DNA from 2 places in the Paenibacillus sp. FSL H7-0714 genome. Region 2 is predicted to be linked to the other one. Evidence: riboswitches for the same ligand, from Rfam matches in the RefSeq annotation. Region 2 holds a riboswitch; the other holds the start of a gene.
What was found. Region 2 has a riboswitch for thiamine pyrophosphate ahead of NST34_RS12975 (ABC transporter ATP-binding protein). Riboswitches for the same ligand answer to the same signal wherever they lie in the genome.
Positions count from the first base shown of each region.

Region 1: linked by a shared signal. The riboswitch ahead of NST34_RS02060 (ABC transporter substrate-binding protein) and the one ahead of NST34_RS12975 (ABC transporter ATP-binding protein) in region 2 are both predicted to bind thiamine pyrophosphate.

Region 1 covers NZ_JBBOPT010000001.1:456,929-465,863, forward strand. Annotated here, with positions in the region: gene NST34_RS02040 (flavocytochrome c) at 1-1,461, shown strand, start outside; gene NST34_RS02045 (ABC transporter ATP-binding protein) at 1,576-2,418, opposite strand; gene NST34_RS02050 (ABC transporter permease) at 2,435-3,196, opposite strand; gene NST34_RS02055 (thiamine-binding protein) at 3,193-3,486, opposite strand; gene NST34_RS02060 (ABC transporter substrate-binding protein) at 3,566-4,615, opposite strand; TPP riboswitch at 4,776-4,886, opposite strand; gene NST34_RS02065 (hypothetical protein) at 5,036-6,487, opposite strand; gene NST34_RS02070 (MFS transporter) at 6,568-7,782, opposite strand; gene NST34_RS02075 (pyridoxamine 5'-phosphate oxidase family protein) at 7,944-8,363, shown strand; gene NST34_RS02080 (response regulator transcription factor) at 8,512-8,935, shown strand, end outside.
Region 2 covers NZ_JBBOPT010000001.1:2,928,258-2,937,192, reverse strand. Annotated here, with positions in the region: gene NST34_RS13010 (hypothetical protein) at 243-449, opposite strand; gene NST34_RS13005 (TIGR00266 family protein) at 595-1,275, shown strand; gene NST34_RS13000 (Fur family transcriptional regulator) at 1,638-2,111, opposite strand; gene NST34_RS12995 (S-layer homology domain-containing protein) at 2,433-3,095, shown strand; gene NST34_RS12990 (amino acid ABC transporter ATP-binding protein) at 3,189-3,941, opposite strand; gene NST34_RS12985 (amino acid ABC transporter permease) at 3,956-4,624, opposite strand; gene NST34_RS12980 (amino acid ABC transporter substrate-binding protein) at 4,676-5,512, opposite strand; TPP riboswitch at 5,736-5,839, shown strand; gene NST34_RS12975 (ABC transporter ATP-binding protein) at 6,107-6,802, shown strand; gene NST34_RS12970 (ABC transporter permease) at 6,783-7,556, shown strand; gene NST34_RS12965 (ABC transporter substrate-binding protein) at 7,553-8,587, shown strand; gene thiM (hydroxyethylthiazole kinase) at 8,628-8,935, shown strand, end outside.

The sequences.
Region 1 (8,935 bases), 2.5 Mb from region 2:
GGTAATAGTAATGGCAACGAGAACAAAAGTAAGGTAAATGAGACGGCCAAAAATGATAAAGCTGAAGCCGTATCAGGTGCATCAGAAGCTAGTTACACACCACTGGATCAATTAAAAGATAATTATGATATCGTTATTGTTGGTGCTGGTGGTGCAGGAATGTCTGCTGCACTGGAAGCTAAGGCCAAAGGCTTGAACCCTGTTATTTTAGAAAAAATGCCGGTTGCAGGTGGGAATACAAGTAAATCCTCCTCAGGAATGAACGCTTCCCAAACGAAATTTCAAAAAGAGCAAAGCATTGAAGATAGCAATGATAAGTTTTATGAAGAGACACTAAAGGGCGGCCATGACACGAACGATAAAGAGATGCTTCGTTTCTTCGTTGACAATTCCGCAAGTGCAATCGATTGGTTGGATTCGATCGGAATCAAGCTGAACAATATTACGATCACAGGCGGCATGAGCGAAAAACGCACCCACCGTCCAGAAGACGGCTCTGCGGTAGGCCAATACCTTGTCAAAGGATTGGTTAGAAACGTACAAGAAAAAGAAATTCCACTGTTTGTGAACGCGGATGTTAAAGAAATTACTCAAAAAGACGGTAAGGCTAACGGCGTCAAAGTACTCTTTAACCAAGCTGATGAAAAAACCATTACAGCGAAGGCAGTTGTTGTAACAACAGGTGGTTTTGGATCCAACATGGATATGATATCAAAAGTTAGACCTGATCTGGAAGGATACGTAACGACTAACCAAATCGGCAGTACCGGCGACGGCATCAAGATGATTGAGGCACTTGGCGGAACCACCGTTGATATGGATCAAATCCAGGTTCACCCAACAGTTCAACAAGAAAAATCTTATCTGATCGGGGAAGCTGTACGCGGCGAAGGTTCTATCCTCGTGAATAGCGAAGGCACACGGTTCGTAAACGAATTGACTACACGTGATAAAGTTACCGAAGCGATCAATGCACTTCCTGAAAAAGCGGCAACGCTTGTCTTTGATTCCGGCGTCAAATCACGCGTGAAAGCAATTGAACAATATGACAAAATGGGCTTCGTGATCCAAGCGGATACCATCGAAGCATTGGCGAAAGAAATCGGTGTTCCAGCCGATAAGCTAAAAGCGACACTTGATACTTGGAACAGCGCGGTAAAGAACAAGAACGATGCTGAATTCGGCAGAACAACAGGGATGGACAACGATTTATCCGCGGGTCCTTACTACGCTATTAAGATCGCCCCAGGGATTCATTACACCATGGGCGGTGTGAAGATCAATACGAACACAGAAGTATTAAATAAAGACGGCGCTGCTATTCCTGGCCTGTATGCGGCTGGTGAAGTTACAGGTGGATTGCACGGTCAAAACCGGATCGGTGGTAACTCTGTAGCTGAAATCATTATTTTCGGCCGTCAAGCAGGGATTAAATCTGCTGAGTTTGTACAAGCACAATAAGATTTAACTGCTATTCTGGTTAAAACAAAAGAACCGCTTGGGCTAATTGAAGCCCGGGCGGTTCTTTGTTTAATCTCTCGTTTAAAGTGAGTGGAGTGACCTCTATTCAAAAAGCTACTTCTCGCTTTTAGCTTGTTCTTCTCGCATCCACTGTGACAGCTGGCGTTTGAGTTTAAGGAATTCCGGGGAATCCGTAATCTCATCGCGGCGTGGCCGTGGAAATGGCACATCAACAGTATGTAGGATGGAGCCGGGGCGACCCGAGAATACATAAATACGATTCGAGAGCAGCAACGCTTCTTCGATGTTATGGGTAATGAATAGCACGGAGCGGCGATTCTCCTCCCACAGCTCCAGCAGCCAGCGCTGCATTTCACTGCGAGTTAGTGCATCCAATGCGCTGAAAGGTTCATCGAGCAGCATCAACTCTTGCGGAGCCAGCAATGCTCTGAGAAAAGCAGCACGCTGCTGCATCCCACCAGACAGCATATGCGGATAAGCCTGTTCGAATCCATTCAAGCCAACCTTGGCGAGCCACTGGCGCGCTTCTTCACGAGCTCCATCCTGCAGAGCGCCTTTAATTTCCCCGGCTAGAAGTACATTATCTTCAATCGTTCGCCAAGGAAAAAGCGCAGGCTGCTGCGGCATATAACTGATTTCACCACGTTGACCCGTAACGGCTCTGCCGTTCATGCGGATCGTTCCTGCATCGGGCTTCACTAGTCCGCCGATCATATGGAATAAGGTGCTTTTTCCGCAGCCGGAAGGACCGACGATCGAAACGAACTCTTGCTGCTCTACCTTAAGAGAGACGTTGTTAAGCACGTTCGTCTCGCGGCGACGATGGGTGAAGGACTTGGAGATGCCGCTTACTTCAAGAGCAGGTGGTGCAGTATGAGCTTCAGGAGAGCTTATGTTTTCAGTTGTTCTTTGCTCTATTTGCGTCACTTGAGACATACAGGCATCTTCCTTTCTATGAGTTACGGCGCGGTTTCCAGCGAACTAACCATTTTTCGAGCAAGGCGATAATCGCAAAAAGCACAAGACTAAGGAGCACAATAATAACAATAGCGACAAACATCCGATCCGTACGGTAAGCCGATTTTTGCAGGAGCATATAATAGCCAATCCCTTTATCCGCGCCAATCCACTCAGCGACCACGGCTCCCATAACCGCATAAGTAGCAGATATTTTCACACCGGAAAATAGTGCAGGGATAGAAGACGGAAGCTCCAGCTTGGTGAAGATTTGCCACTTGCTTGCGCCAGCCATTTTCATATAATTCATCATGACCTGATCACTTTGAGACAAGCCGCCCATTGCAGCGACAGCTACCGGGAAGAAGCATACCAGTGTAATCAGCACGATTTTGGGCAAAAGACCGAAGCCAAACCAGATGATAAGCAGTGGTCCGAGTGCGATAGAGGGAACATTTTGACTCAGAATAATGAGTGGATAAAAAGCCCGTCTAGCCCAAGGTAAAAGATGCAAAAGTAGAGCGACGATCAAGCCTACACCTGTACCAATAGGAAAACCGATTAATGTGAGTCGGAGCGTAGCCATCGTATGAGCCCAGAGACCTGAGGCATTACTGGTGGATTCGCGAGCAATATCAGCAGGACTCGGCAGAATCCAGGATTCGATATGGAATAGAGAAACAGATAACTGCCATACGGTTAAAAAGAAGACGACCGCCACAAGGGGCGGCCATATTAGCTTCCAGGTCGATCTCACGGCCGATATTTCTCCGTCAATTTATCCATGCTGATTCCGTTAGGATTATGAGCGATTTTGATTTGGGAGATCACGCTTGGACTACCTGCTTCGATCAGCGCCTCCTGCATTTGACGTACAACCTCCAGGAGCTCGCTCAGTTCACCTTCCATAGTAGTTTCCAGTGGATTCACCTGATGTTTAACGCCGGATTTTTGAATAACTTCAATCGCTTTATCTACGTATGGGATGGAGTCCTCATTGTTTGGAGTCTTAGGAATTACTTGAATGCTTAATAATGTATTAGCCACAATAATCAATCCTCTCAAATTGTATAGGTAGTTCAAAAAGCCAACTTTGATAACGAAGTAATTCATTTATAATTGTTATTTACTCCGCCGGTAAAAAATCATTCGTGAATGCACTAGCTGCATCCAGCGGTTTGTCCAGCAGCTTCAAATCATACATCCAGTCGCCGTAATTCTGCCAGACCTCGGTTTTTTGCTCTCCCCAGCGTGGGGCGTCGTCCTTATATTTCGGGCTAAGCCATTTTTGGCTAGCTAGGACAAGCTCGGCATCAAGGTCAGGCACAGCCTTGGATAATGTAGCGGCAGCCTCTTCTGGATGATCAATCGCATATTGATAACCCTTCGATGTGGCTTTCAGGAAAGCCTTCACCAAATCTGGATTCTCAGAAATCTGCTTCTCACTCGTGGTCAGCACAGGGGTGTAATAATCGAGCTGAGGCGCATAATCCTTCAAGTAGAGCATATCCAGAGGCTCACCACGCAGTTCGGCTTCAATACCGGTCCAAGCGTAGAAGATCCAAGCGAAATCAATGTCACGTTTGACTGCAGTAAAATAGTCAGCTTCACCAATACTGATTAGCTTCACCTTTTTCACATCGCCACCAACAGGGTCCATGATCGCCTTCATGGCTGCTTCCTCAGCGGGAGAGCCCCAACCTCCGTAAGTTTTACCCTCAAAATCTTTTGGTGATTTAATCTTGCGATCCACTGGAGCGGCGAATCCCGAAGTATTATGCTGAATAATGGCTGCAATCGAGACAAGGGGAACGCCTTGTAGACGAGCTAGAGTCAATCCTTCCTGAGCGCTGATTCCAAAAGCAGCTTCGCCAGAGGTAACCATAGTATCAGAACCCGCTGCGCCAGGTTGAACGATTTCTACATCCAGACCTTCTTCCGCGTAATAACCAAGATCCTTGGCTACGTATAGACCGGTGTGGTTCGTATTCGGTGTCCAATCCAGTGCAACCTTAACTTTGGTAAGCTCTTTTGGAGCATTTGATCCGGTCGCTGCATTCGATTCCGCAGCATTTCCTTTGTTTCCGGCTGTATTCCCATTGTTGCTGCCGCATCCGGCAATCGCAAGAATGAGCATACAGGTGAGGCCAAGCATAAGTACTTTTTTGACTTGCATGTCTTCTTCTCTCCTTTAAGGTTGCCAGATCCCGTCATCCAACATGAACCATAAAGTGTAGTATGTACATTTCTTCTACATCTTTTGTGATCTACACAAAAAAAGCGCCCCGAGTGATCGGGACGCTGGCTTGGCGCAAGGTTAGTAAAGGTCACAGGGACCAAAACCAATTGGCGATTCCTACGCTGGCATTATCCAGATCAGGTATAAGGGTCAGTATCTTGTGGGATACAATCTCAGCCGGCCAATTCCAGCACCCCTGGTTCTATGAAGTTAACGGGTATTTCTCGCTTAAACGCTAATCGTCTTTATAAGGACGCTGAAGGCGTTTATGCTTGCATACGGTGTATTATAGACGGCTGTTCTCGGAATGTCTAGTAGCACGCTCCTAAATTTTTCAAATCTCTCCGTCCGTTTTCATTAATCCAGATCTTTATGTTTCTTGCGATGACGCCGCTTAAGCTCAGTAACCAGAGCACCTAGCGTAAGGACAACACTGATCATTATCCCGCTCATAATCACGAAAAGAGCAAGAAACTCAAAGGGGGAATAGCTAACCATCTTACTCCATTGAATCTTTCCATCCAGATCGTCAATGACTTGATTCATGCCATAAATCCCACTTACCACCGTAAATACAGTGAGGATCATCAGCAGATTATCCCGGCGCTTCGACTGGAACTTATCTTGATACTGAAAAAGGTCAGTCAAGGTTTCTTTTACTTCCTCGAACAGAGCGTCGTTCCCGTATACTTTACGCAGCTGAAGAAAAATCTCCCGTCCTTGCGACTGTGAAATCAGCTCCAAGAAATAGAACTTTGCCGAGAATTTATTAATCGAGTAGATTAAATTATCGATCTCATCATAATCGTGGTTTATGCGTAGTCGGGAATGCATATTTGCCAGCTTTAGCAGAACGATTTTGTGGAAAATATTGAGTAGAAATCCGTAATAATATTGCCCGTACATCTGGTTGGCGAGGCTAACGGCGATCTTTGGTTCAGCTCGGGTTAGACAGCAAAAGGTCTGCTCATTCATCATATAATACGAGTCTGGGCCCCATCGATTATAGGAATGCTCATGACAGTAGTTCGCAATATACGCTGGATCGCTGGCACTGGCATAGGGCTTCCCGTTCAGATCAATTCCATCAAGCTGAGAGGCGCGATAGCGCATATTTATACTAATCTCATCAGAATCTCCTTCACTTTGAAAGCCATAAAAGGCTTGCACCTGCATTCTTTCATCTACGAAAAAGGGAAGGGTCTCGAAATAAGCCCCATTGATATCCGAGTGATCCAGAAAAGGCTCCAGTCCATCCACCAGATTTCGGAAGACAAAATCCTCTACCATCTCATAGGTCTGTTCCCCGCAATGGATATAGGTGTAGTCATCCTGTACGAAGGTATTCTCAAGCGTCCGGAAGCGGTCCGCGAATTCCAGTGCAATACTAAAGGGAATCGAATCCCCCTCAAGCTGGACACGTATCGTCACAAATCCAAGCTGAAAAGGACATATGAATATATCCGTCGAAAGAATTTTAAAAAATATAGACTGCTGAGGAATCTCTAGAATACAGTCCAGATTATTGACTCTGGAAAAGCGGCAGAAAGAGTCTACGTCCTTCTTGCGTGGAAAAAGAATGTGTGCAGCAAACGGTAAATAGGTGCGCTCCATCCGTTCATGGGAAACACAGTGGCCTTCTCCGTAATAGGCATTTTCTAACTCTTTATTATCCAGAAAAAAACGTGTGAAGCCATCATCCTGCAATTGTTGGATAAGCTTCTTAGAATCGCCCTTTTTTATTGAAAAGGGAAAAATAAACTGCATAAGCGCAGTATGTAATAAAGGCTCAGTTGAAAGCTTATCCATTCATCGTCCATCCTTGTGCTCAGAATATGCTTATAGATGACATTACCCTAAAAGGATTAGGTTGATACCATATTAACATTCTAAATACTGGAACTCTTTCTTTGCACTGCTTGCCTGGATTGGAACCTCCATGCGGCAATGCTCAGCAAGAACAAGAAGGCGGCAAAACCGGCAAGTAACCCAGCAGTTTGTGCCACTTTTAGATGGTCCATAGACCAGCCCATAAATAGGGGCAGCAGAGCTCCGCCGACACCTCCAGCAGCGATCATTATGCTGGGTGTTGATTCTTCGGCTCCTGGCAGCATCTTGCTGGAGAAGACTAGAGCTATGGAGAAAATACCGGACATAAATAGCCCAAGTAGCATAATTACGATGAATGCAGCTAATAGATTATCTGTGAACGGAAAAAGAGCCAGCAGTAACAAGGTCAGTAAACAGCTACTTAAAATATATACACGGTAAGAAATTTTCTCTGCAATCACTCCAGCAAACAATCTTCCCGTAGACATAGCTAGCCAAAAGAAAGTGACTGTCAGCGCCGCCGCAGATTCTGTCATCCCTAGCTTGGCGATAAAGATGGCGGGCATAAAGTTGACCAGACTCATCTCCGTACCTACATAAAGAAAGAAGAAAAGGATGAAGATGCCCAGCAGAATCCATTGTTTCCCTTTATACGGAAGCTGTGTGCTGGACTGCGAGGAATGTGCGGATGCTGAGACTTTGCGAGGTGCTCGCTCGTCCAGTATGCGCTGCAGATTCCCAAAATGGCCTCTTCCCCAGAGAATGAGGGAAAGTAATGAGAAGCCAGCGACAATTAGGAATGCCAATCTCCATGCTCCGTTAGCAATGAGCGGACTGGCGATAAGAGGCATTACAAGTGCTCCTATCCCAAATAGGACTTCAAGTCGGCTCATCGCAATCGCGGTTCCTTCTGTCACAGCTCCGATAATGATGGTGCCGATGACGGCTTCGATCATACCGAAACCAAAGCCAGCCGCAACAGCAATGACATACATCCACTCCCAAGGGGGTAGAAAAGCATACGCAATCTCAGCAGTCAGGAGAAGAGCGGTGGCGATAATGATGCCTCCTCGTTTCCCAAAACGGCGATTGAGTAGGGGAGAGACAAGCACACCAGCCAGAAAACCAGCAAATTGACTAAAGATTAATTGCCCGCCGGCACTATAATTTTGGTCATAATGCTGTAGCAGAACGGGAAGAATAGATCCCAGCACTACATGAGCAAGGCCAATGACAAAGTAGGAAAGACAGCCGATCCAGATCAGTTTTTTCACGAAGTAAGCCCCTTATATTGAAAGTAGTTTATGGAGTAAGGTCGGATTCAATGTGAACCTGAAGGGTACATTATAATAAGCACCATTGTTATGATAAATCCAAACGGTGAGCTTGGATATATAAACTTTTGTTTACATGCTTGAAGGGAGAGATTTACGTAATGGATAACAAACAACTGGAGCAACTCATTATTAGAGCATTGGATGACAACAAGTTTGGTTCCTTTGGTACGATCGAAGAAGGAAATAAGCCGAAAGTACGTTACATGGCCATTTTCCATGAGGATTTGAAGATTTATTTAGCTACGAATCGCAAAACTCATAAGGTGGAGGAATTATCGAATAATCCGAATGCTTTTTTGCTGCTTGGATATGAGTCAGGCGGAAGCAAAGACGTGCTGGAGATTGAAGCCACCGCTACCGTTTCTAAGGATGAAGGGCTGCGCACAAAGGTGTGGAACAAAGAGCTGGAGCCATGGTTTACAGGGCCTGATGACCCTAATTATGTGATTCTTGAACTTACTCCAACGCGTATTGAGTATGTTGGCAGTGATAAAGAGCACGGCGTGTGGACTCCCTAAACCAATTTAAAATCGATTCCGAAAGCCTTCCTATCCCCCACGGGTTTAGGAGGGCTTTTTTAAAAGATAAGTCCCTGAGTGACCTGTTAAAACATGTTATAATGACTTCAACTTTTTACGTAATTTCTCAGGGGAGGACTTAAAATACATGACCGTTACTCTGTTATATATTGAAGATGATCATGAAATCGGCAGCGTCGTGTCTGCGGATTTAAGTGAGCGTGGTTATAGTGTGCGTTGGCTGCGGAGCGGGGAGGGAGCGACGGAGGAAGCGGCGCCTTGTCAATTGGCCATTCTGGATGTAATGCTTCCGGGCCTGGATGGCTTTACTGTCGGACAACGATTGAAGCGGGCGTACCCTAAGATTCCGATCTTGATGCTCTCTGCGCGAACCTCTATTGATGATAAACTGCAGGGGCTTGAATTCGCCGATGATTATTTGACGAAGCCTTTTCATCCGGATGAATTGGCTGCCAGAATTGAAGTGTTGCTCAGGCGGAATGGGGCATCTGTTCAGGATTCGCTCACGCTTAAACACCTAGTCGTATATGAAGGGGATAACCGAGTAATAA
Region 2 (8,935 bases):
CGTAAGATCCAGATTGGTAATAACAGTTCATCTGCATAATTCTATTCACATTTTGTACAAGTCCCTGATCATGATAACTCTGGAACGACCTACTATCGTAAAGAATATCTGAATTAGACATATATCAAATCGGCAATGAGACCATGTTCTTGTCCATTTTCGTCATAAAACAGAAAAACCGCGCTGGGCGCGGGTTCTAATGGGACTATGTTCTTGTCCTCCTACAGAGTGACACATTATTTTCAAATCGCCAAATAAAAAGGAGCATCATCTTGGAAGATCCGCTCCTTGTGTTTGTTCTTATTCAATTGCTGTTGTTTGCTCGGCGTTAACCGTACATGCTGTGAAATGGCGCTATAATCCCCATTGGATCTGCGACTTTGAGCTGCGCACCAGATACCTGAGCGCTCTGCCTTTAACAAGGCTTTTTGAGTCTTGGTTCGTGCCATGTGGCACCACTCTCCTATTCATTGATGAACTATTAGACAACTACAGTTTAACATAATACAGACTATGAGCGCAGCCAGAATTCCGTTACAATGAGATCACTGCAAGTTTTCTTACTTATCTAAATAGATTCGGAGGTTTTTAGTGATGAAATACGATGTTTTGTACGAGGGTGCTTTTGCAATGTTAAAGGTATATTTGGACCCCGGCGAAAGTGTTAAAGCTGAGATGGGCGCAATGGTTGCCATGTCTCCTAACGTAGAATTAAAAGGAACCGCTGATGGAGGCGTAATGCGGGGTCTGGGAAGAATGCTGAGCGGTGAAAAGTTCTTCTTCCAGGAACTCAGAGCTATCCGTGGTCAAAGTGAGGTCCTACTGTCTCCTGGATCATTAGGTGATATCCAAGCTATCGAATTAGATGGATCCTATAAGCTGTTAGTTCAAAAGGACGGATTCTTAGCCGGTACGGAAGGCATTCAAGTAAATACAAAAATGCAAAATTTAACACGCGGACTTTTCTCTGGCGAAGGCTTCTTCATTGTAGAAATCAGCGGCAGAGGAACAGTATTCCTGTCCTCCTTCGGAGCGATCCACGCCATTAACTTAGCACCTGGTGAAGAGATGATTATCGACAATGGACATCTCGTCGCTTGGCCAGATTATATGGACTATAAGGTAGAAAAAGCAGCCTCGGGTTGGTTGAACAGTTTAACCAGTGGTGAAGCGCTTGTCTGCCGATTCCGCGGAGAAGGTGTAATCCTCGTTCAGAGCCGTAACCCTGGGAGCTTCGGAACGTGGATTAAATCCTTCGTACCCACTCGAAGCTAAGAAAAATGACATAGGCTTTCCCATAAGTAGGATTTTCTTTAACTTAAAACGCAATGTAGCGCTTCTCCGGTTTTCAAGAAGCGCTGCTTTGCGTGCAAATTAAGGAATATCTCCCTATAATTCAGAGATTTCTGAGCATTTGACTACTAATTAGGGAAATCCTCCCTATAATTCAACTGATTTGTTGTGAAATATAGATTTTTCGCAGATTTATAGGGAGGATTTCCCCATTTCCATTCGTATCGGCCAATTATCAGTTATTTAGAGGGAGTTTTTCCCTAATTCCTTTCCGAAAAAGAAGCTGCCCCCTAAGTAGTACTTACTACTTCTGAGACAGCTTCTTCTTTTAGGTAGAAAGCGGCTTAAGAAACCGCTTTGTTTGCTTTTTCTTTTTTGCAGCCAGTTCGTTTACATGTGTCATAAGTACCCTTGAAATCAAGGCGGTGATCCGTGACGTTAAAGCCATATTCACGTTCCACTCTTTTCTCCAGCTCCACTAGCCAGTCATCCTTAATTTCTTCCAACCTGCCGCACACGCTGCATATCAAATGATGATGCATGTGAGAATGATCATTCCCGCGCAGATCGTAACGAGCGACTCCATCTCCGAAGTTCATCTTTTCTACAATGTGAAGCTCGCATAAGAGCTCAAGTGTACGGTATACCGTTGCCAGCCCTAAATGCGGATAACTGTTCTTAACAAGCATATATACTTCTTCTACGCTGAGATGATCTTTCTCATTGTCGAGCAATATGTTCACTATGGCCTCACGCTGGGGCGTTAATTTATATTTTTGCGCCGCAAAAAGCTGACTGATATTTGAAATTTGATCCATTTGATCTCCTACCTTCCCGGAATGATTTAACATCCGTATCCACTGAGACGCACCCATTTATGCATCAAAATATTAAACGTAAATAGTAATCGTTACGATATAATCATATCAAAAATAATCACGAATGAATAGAGCCTGACATCATTATAACATTTTAGCTCTCTTATCCAAAGTTCTTTCACCCAATCCTGCCTATTTTTCTACCAAAATCTACTTTTTCGTGAAATAATGTAGGTTTGACCGCAACCTTTCCATATTTTTCTGCGTTTAAGAATTTGATAGCGGCCACGAGGCCTATCCATACAACGAGGTGAAATAACCATGAATATGAAAAAAAGAACGTTAGCCGCGATTACAACCGTTACGATTCTCTCCTTCTCTTTGGGTGGCCAAATATTTGCAGCCGGAAATACCTTTAAGGATATTGATAATATAAACGGCAAAGAAAAAATTATTTCTTTAAAAAATCAAGGCTTGATCAAAGGGGTTAGTGAATCCCAATTCTTGCCCAGCTCCAAAGTAACAACAGCACAAGGGATCCAGTTCATTTCGGGTGGACTCCAGCTTAGTCTCGCGGCTATTGATTTCAACAAAGCTCCTGTTGCTAGTGGCTTGTTCACGAAAGTCAAGGATAAAGCTTGGTATGCTGAAGCCTTTATCAATGCGTATTACAATCGTGTCGAGCTTCCTAAGGACATTGATCCAACCAAAACAATGACCAAAGAAGAGTTCACCAATTATCTAGTGCAAGGGGTCGAAGGCATTGGGAATCTGCCGATGATCAATATAGTGCCCGTAGATATCGCTGACGATGCTGCGCTGAATCCTTCTTATCAAGGCAGCATTCAACGTTCTCTTAAATACAAGATTAATAGTTTAGACGCCAATGGGAAGTTTAATCCAAAAAGTGAAATCACTCGCGCCGAAGCTGCGATTATGCTCTATAATGCTTTGGAATTCCTGAAGACCGGTATTAAATCCTAACCTTGAAGCGACGCACCACTAACATTGAATGGTAAACAAGAAAAAGCAGCCCAGGTATAGTCCTGAACTGCTTTTTTGCGTCTTGATCTTCTTCTATACTTCTTCTCCACTAATTCTGTTCAGAAATTGCAGAGCACGAGGATGCTGCGGATGCTCAAGAACTTCTTGCGGAGTCCCTTGCTCTAGAATATGGCCTCCATCCATCAGAATGATCCGGTCAGCCACATCCGCAGCAAATTTCATCTCATGGGTCACTATCACCATAGTCATTCCCTCTGCCGCTAACTGTTTAATAACCTTAAGCACTTCCCCCACCAACTCAGGATCAAGCGCAGAGGTAGGCTCATCGAACAACAGCACCTCTGGATCTACTGCCATGGCACGAGCGATAGCTACCCGTTGCTGCTGGCCACCAGACAGTTGGTGCGGATAAGCATCCGCTTTGTCCGCCAAGCCAACTTTAGTTAACAACTGAAGGGCACGTTCGCGTGCTTCGTCCTTGGATCGTTTCTGGACCGTCACCTGCCCCTCCATCACGTTGCCTAGTGCAGTCATATGCGGAAAAAGATTATAGGACTGAAAGACCATCCCTGTTTTTTGGCGTAATGCCAAAATGGACTTCTGGGGGATTTTCTTGTTATCCGTGAAATTAATTTTAATATCACTGAGCGATAAGCTTCCTTGATCAGGGACTTCAAGCAGATTAAAGCAGCGTAAAAGCGTTGTTTTGCCTGAACCCGATGGGCCAATAATGACCAGTACCTTGCCATGTTCCATTTCGAGATCAATGCCCTTTAATACCTGCAGCTCACCGAAGGATTTATGCAAATTAAGTATTTCAATCATAATTGTCTCCCCCTTTAGCTCGCAGAGTAACGACTCAGTCGTTTCTCCAAGTAATTTTGCAGTGCTGATAACACTGAGCAGAATAGTAAATAGAACAATCCTGCCTCGCAATAGATCAGCAGTGGCTCATAGGAGGTGGAAGCAACCTGCTGTGCTGTTCTGAACATCTCCGTATAGGTAATGGTCGCTGCCAGTGAAGTGTCTTTGACCAAGCTAATAAAGGAATTCGATAACGGCGGAACAGAAACACGGGCAGCTTGTGGCAGTATAACGCGGCGCAGTGCCTGGGCACGAGTCATCCCAACGGAGAAGGCCGCTTCCCACTGACCTTTATGTATAGACAGGATAGCAGCACGTATGATTTCTGATGAATAAGCTCCTACACTAAGCGTAAATCCAATGGTCGCGGCTATGAAAGGGTCGAGCACGATTCCAACTGCCGGCAAACCATAGAAAATAATAAACAGTTGTACCAACAAAGGGGTTCCACGAATGACCCATACATAAAAGCGAGCGATCAGCTTCGGAAGTACCCACGGGGAGAGACGAGCTAGTGCAGTCAATATCGCTAAGATCAGTCCAAGTGCAAATGATATCAATGCCAAAGGAATGGTAAAAGCCACCCCAGCTTTTAGCAGGGGTAGCAGTGAATCTAAGAAAATTTGTATTTTGCGGTCATCCATTTTTAGACATCCTTTTTTGGTTCCAAGCTAGTTAGCTTCTGAAACCTTGTATTATTTTGAAACGTCAGCACCAAAGTATTTCTCAGAAATCTTTAAGTATGTGCCATCGCTCTTCATTTCAACAATTGCATCACTAACTGCTTTTACCAACTCATCGTTGCCTTTTAAGAAAACAGCTGCGCTTTGCGAACCGTCAGGAATCTCATCTACCACTTTAATTTTCACATCAGGCTTTTGCTTTTTCAGGTCCAGATAAGACAAACCATCATTTACAGTCGCATCAATACGGCCTGAGGTCAATAGGTCCATCGCTTGATTGAACCCGTCTGTAGCAACGATTTCAGCACCGTTCTCACGGGCGATATCGGACAGGTTACTGGTTAGAGATTGTCCGGCTTTTTTACCCTTAAGATCTGCAAATGTTTTGATATCCTCATTGTTTTCACTTACTATCAATACCGCTTTAGATACGATATACGGTTCAGAGAAATCATATTTCACTTTACGATCTTCATTAATGGATACTTCGTTAAAAATAACATCAAACCGCTTGGCATCCATCCCAGCAAAAATACCGTCCCACTGTGTCTCAAAAAATTCTGGTTCAACACCGAGACGCTTCGCTACTTCCTCAGCAATTTCTACGTCAAAGCCGGTCAGTTTCCCCGAAGCGTCATGATAAGTAAAGGGTGCATACGTCCCTTCTGTTCCTATACGCAATTTGCCGCTAGCTTTAACAGCTTCCAGACTGTTTTGCGCAGTGGCTGTATTTCCACCATTCGTTCCAGCTGAAGAATTTTTAGAAGTATCGGTATTCGAATTATTGCCGCAGGCCGCTACAAACACCACGGTTAACGCCAATAGAATAGTTAAACTTAGTTTTTTCATTATTAATTCCCCTCTCTTTACCCGGAATTCATCCGGTAAATTGTATACTACACTGGCTGCTGTTTACCGTCAATGGTTTTTTCCGATTATATACATCGGAATTGTAATATTAGGTAAATCTCTACCCTTATATTACCCATTCTTAAAATAATCCTTCACAAGATCCTCTCTTTACATCTCAGAAAGATATGGTATATTTATAAACAAATTAAATATGGACCTGTTATTTCACTAGGGGAGTCGGCCGACTGAGACGGAGCTTCAAGCTCCGGACCCTTGGAACCTGATCTGGATCATACCAGCGGAGGGAAGTGGAGCAGAATTTTCATCCCATGCATTTTTAGTGTTCCTATGCTGAATGAACTTTTTGACCCATTTATTTCCCACCGGAAATGAATGGGTCTTTATTTGTTTACAATCAATCACAAAACTTAAGCGTAGGCTTCCGAAGCAAGTTTTGTACGATGCTTTCCAAGAAGCCAACGCTCACAAAACTTTTTAGGAGGTTCGATCATCACGACAATCCTATCCATTCAAGGCTTAACCTACTCCTTTCCGGAATCAGAACAACCCCCTGTATTCGCAGATCTATCAATGGATATCAGGCAAGGAGAATTTGTCTCTGTCATTGGGGCTAGCGGAAGCGGGAAAAGTACGCTTTTCAAAACTATAGCAGGCTTGCTCGAACCCACTCATGGGAAAATAAAAATTCATTCGAACTCGTCATCCTCTTCTCGCTTAGGTCAGATCGCATACATGCCTCAGCAGGATTTGCTGCTGCCTTGGAGAACCGTGCTCGACAACTGTCTTTTGCCCTGGGAGATTAAACCAAGGTTTAGTAAACAACAGACGATCTCTCACATTCGGGAAATGCTGTCACGCTTCGGTTTGGCCGATGTAGAGAGGGCTTATCCCCATGAGCTATCGGGTGGCATGAAACAGCGAGTCGCATTTCTACGAACGCTTGTAGCTGGCGGCGGGGCCGGTCTTATTCTGCTAGATGAGCCATTTGGAGCGCTCGACGCTATGACCAAACGTGAGATACACCGTTGGCTGTTGGAGCTTTGGGATGAGCTGGATCAAACAGTGATGCTCATCACCCATGATCTAGAGGAAGCGCTGTTACTAAGCGATCGGATTTATTTATTGTCTGGAGGCATGCATAGCGAATTACAGGAGATCGTCGTTGATTTACCGAGGCCAAGACATTACAAGATGAACTATGAACCCCGGTTTATAGCGTTACGGGAAGAGTTGGAGCGGAGACTGTATGCAGCCCATACCTTTTAAAAAATATTTAAACAATTACGGCCCCTTCATTCTACTGCTATTGTTCATTCTTGTGATCTGGGAATCAGCTGTTCGTCTTCACTTGATTCCAGCCTTTATCCTACCTGCACCTTCTTCAATAGGTATCGCATTGATCGAACACAGGCAATTACTCAGACCGCATTTATTGGCGACACTGCAGGAAATATTGGTAGGTTTTGTTCTCTCGGTTATCTGTGGTTCACTGCTGGGCACCGGAATGTTCTTATTTCGCCCCCTTGAAAAGGCCATCTATCCGTTCCTTATTATCAGTCAGACGATCCCGTTAATCGCGCTATCCCCCATTTTTATTATGTGGTTCGGGTATACGCTGTGGAGCAAAGTGGCTGTTGTGTTTCTAACTGCTTTTTTTCCAGTCGTTGTGAGTACATATGACGGACTTCGTACAAGTGGTCAAGCCTACAAAGACTTATTGTTAACATTTGGCGCAAACCGCTGGCAACTGCTTGCTAAAACCCAAATCCCGCTGGCGCTGCCCTCTTTTTTCTCAGGACTAAAGCTATCCATTGTGTACTGCGTGATTGGAGCAACCATCGGCGAATGGCTCGGCGGCAGCAAAGGACTCGGTTACTTTAGCCGAAGGATGGCCGGAAATATGCAAAGTGCCGAAATGTTCGCCGCTGTATTTCTGTTGTCCGCGCTTGGTGTAGTGTTGTTTCTGATGATAGCTCTGCTCGAACCATTATTTTTAAAGAAAAGAGGATCTAAGCAATGAATGATTTGAATTCCCAAAGAAAATGGCTTATTCCCGTATTTCTCATATGTTCACTCCTAATCTTCACCAGCTGCGGAAAAGCATCCAATGTAAGTAGTCCTCCTGCTAATTCATCTAATAACGAAATTAAACAAACGCACAAGCTGACGATTATGCTCGATTGGTATCCCAATGCCGTTCACTCATTTTTATATGCTGCTGTGCAGAATGGTTATTTCCAAGAGGAAGGTCTGGACGTAGAGATCCAAATGCCCACAGACAGCAATGACGCACTGAAACTTGTAGCAGCGAATCAAATCGATTTAGCGTTTAGTTATCAACCTCAGGTGCTCATGGCACGCAGTGAGAACATTCCAGTACGTTCGATTGCAGCGATTGTGAGACATCCGCTTAATCATTTAATGGTACCTCAGGCTGGTGACATTCATAGTCCAAAAGACCTCACAGGTAAACAGATCGGGTATTCTTCCATTCCTCTTTATGAAGCCATGATTCGTACGATGATCCAAAACGATGGGGGTGACCCAAAGGCCAGCAAATTAATAGACGTAGGCTTTGACCTTATTCCGGCGATTGCGACGGGGCAAGTGGATGCCATTATGGGAGGGTTCATTAACCACGAACAATTAATCTTGGAAAAAGAAGGTCATCGCGTGAACTCGTTCAATCCCACGGATTACGGAGTCCCCGATTATTATGAGCTAGTCCTTGTCGCCAGCGATCAAGGAATACAAAATTCTGAATCCTATTTCAAAAAGTTTCTAAATGCAATTACAAAAGGACAACAATTTGTGCAGGATAATCCGGAAAAAGCGTTAAATTTGCTGCTTGCACACGAAGATGAGACCTCTCCACTCGATAAGCAAATTGAAGAGAAGAGCCTGGCGATTCTACTACCGCTAATGAATGCGGGTGATCAAGATTTTGGATATCAAGCGCCCGCGTCTTGGGAGAAGGTACGACAGTGGCTATCGGACAATGATTTACTGTCTACTGACATCAAAGCTGAGGATGCTTTTATTAATCTTTAAACATTAGCTATTCGCTCATAAAACTTGAGGAGGAATAATCATGAGTTATCTATCCAAAGTACGGAAATCCAATCCACTGGTCCACAATATCACCAACATCGTCGTAGCCAATTTCTCAGCCAACGGTCTTTTGGCGCTCGGTGCCTCCCCCTTTATGGCGGATGCTCACGAGGAAGTGGTCGATATCGCAGCATTTTCATCTGCCGTAGTTCTAAATATCGGTACACTGAATGACTACGCCATTCAATCCATGGTGCTCGCGGGACAATCTGCGAATAAGCACGGCGTTCCCTTAGTTCTTGATCCAGTGGGTGCGGGAGCCACTTCTTATCGAACAGCGGTCACTCA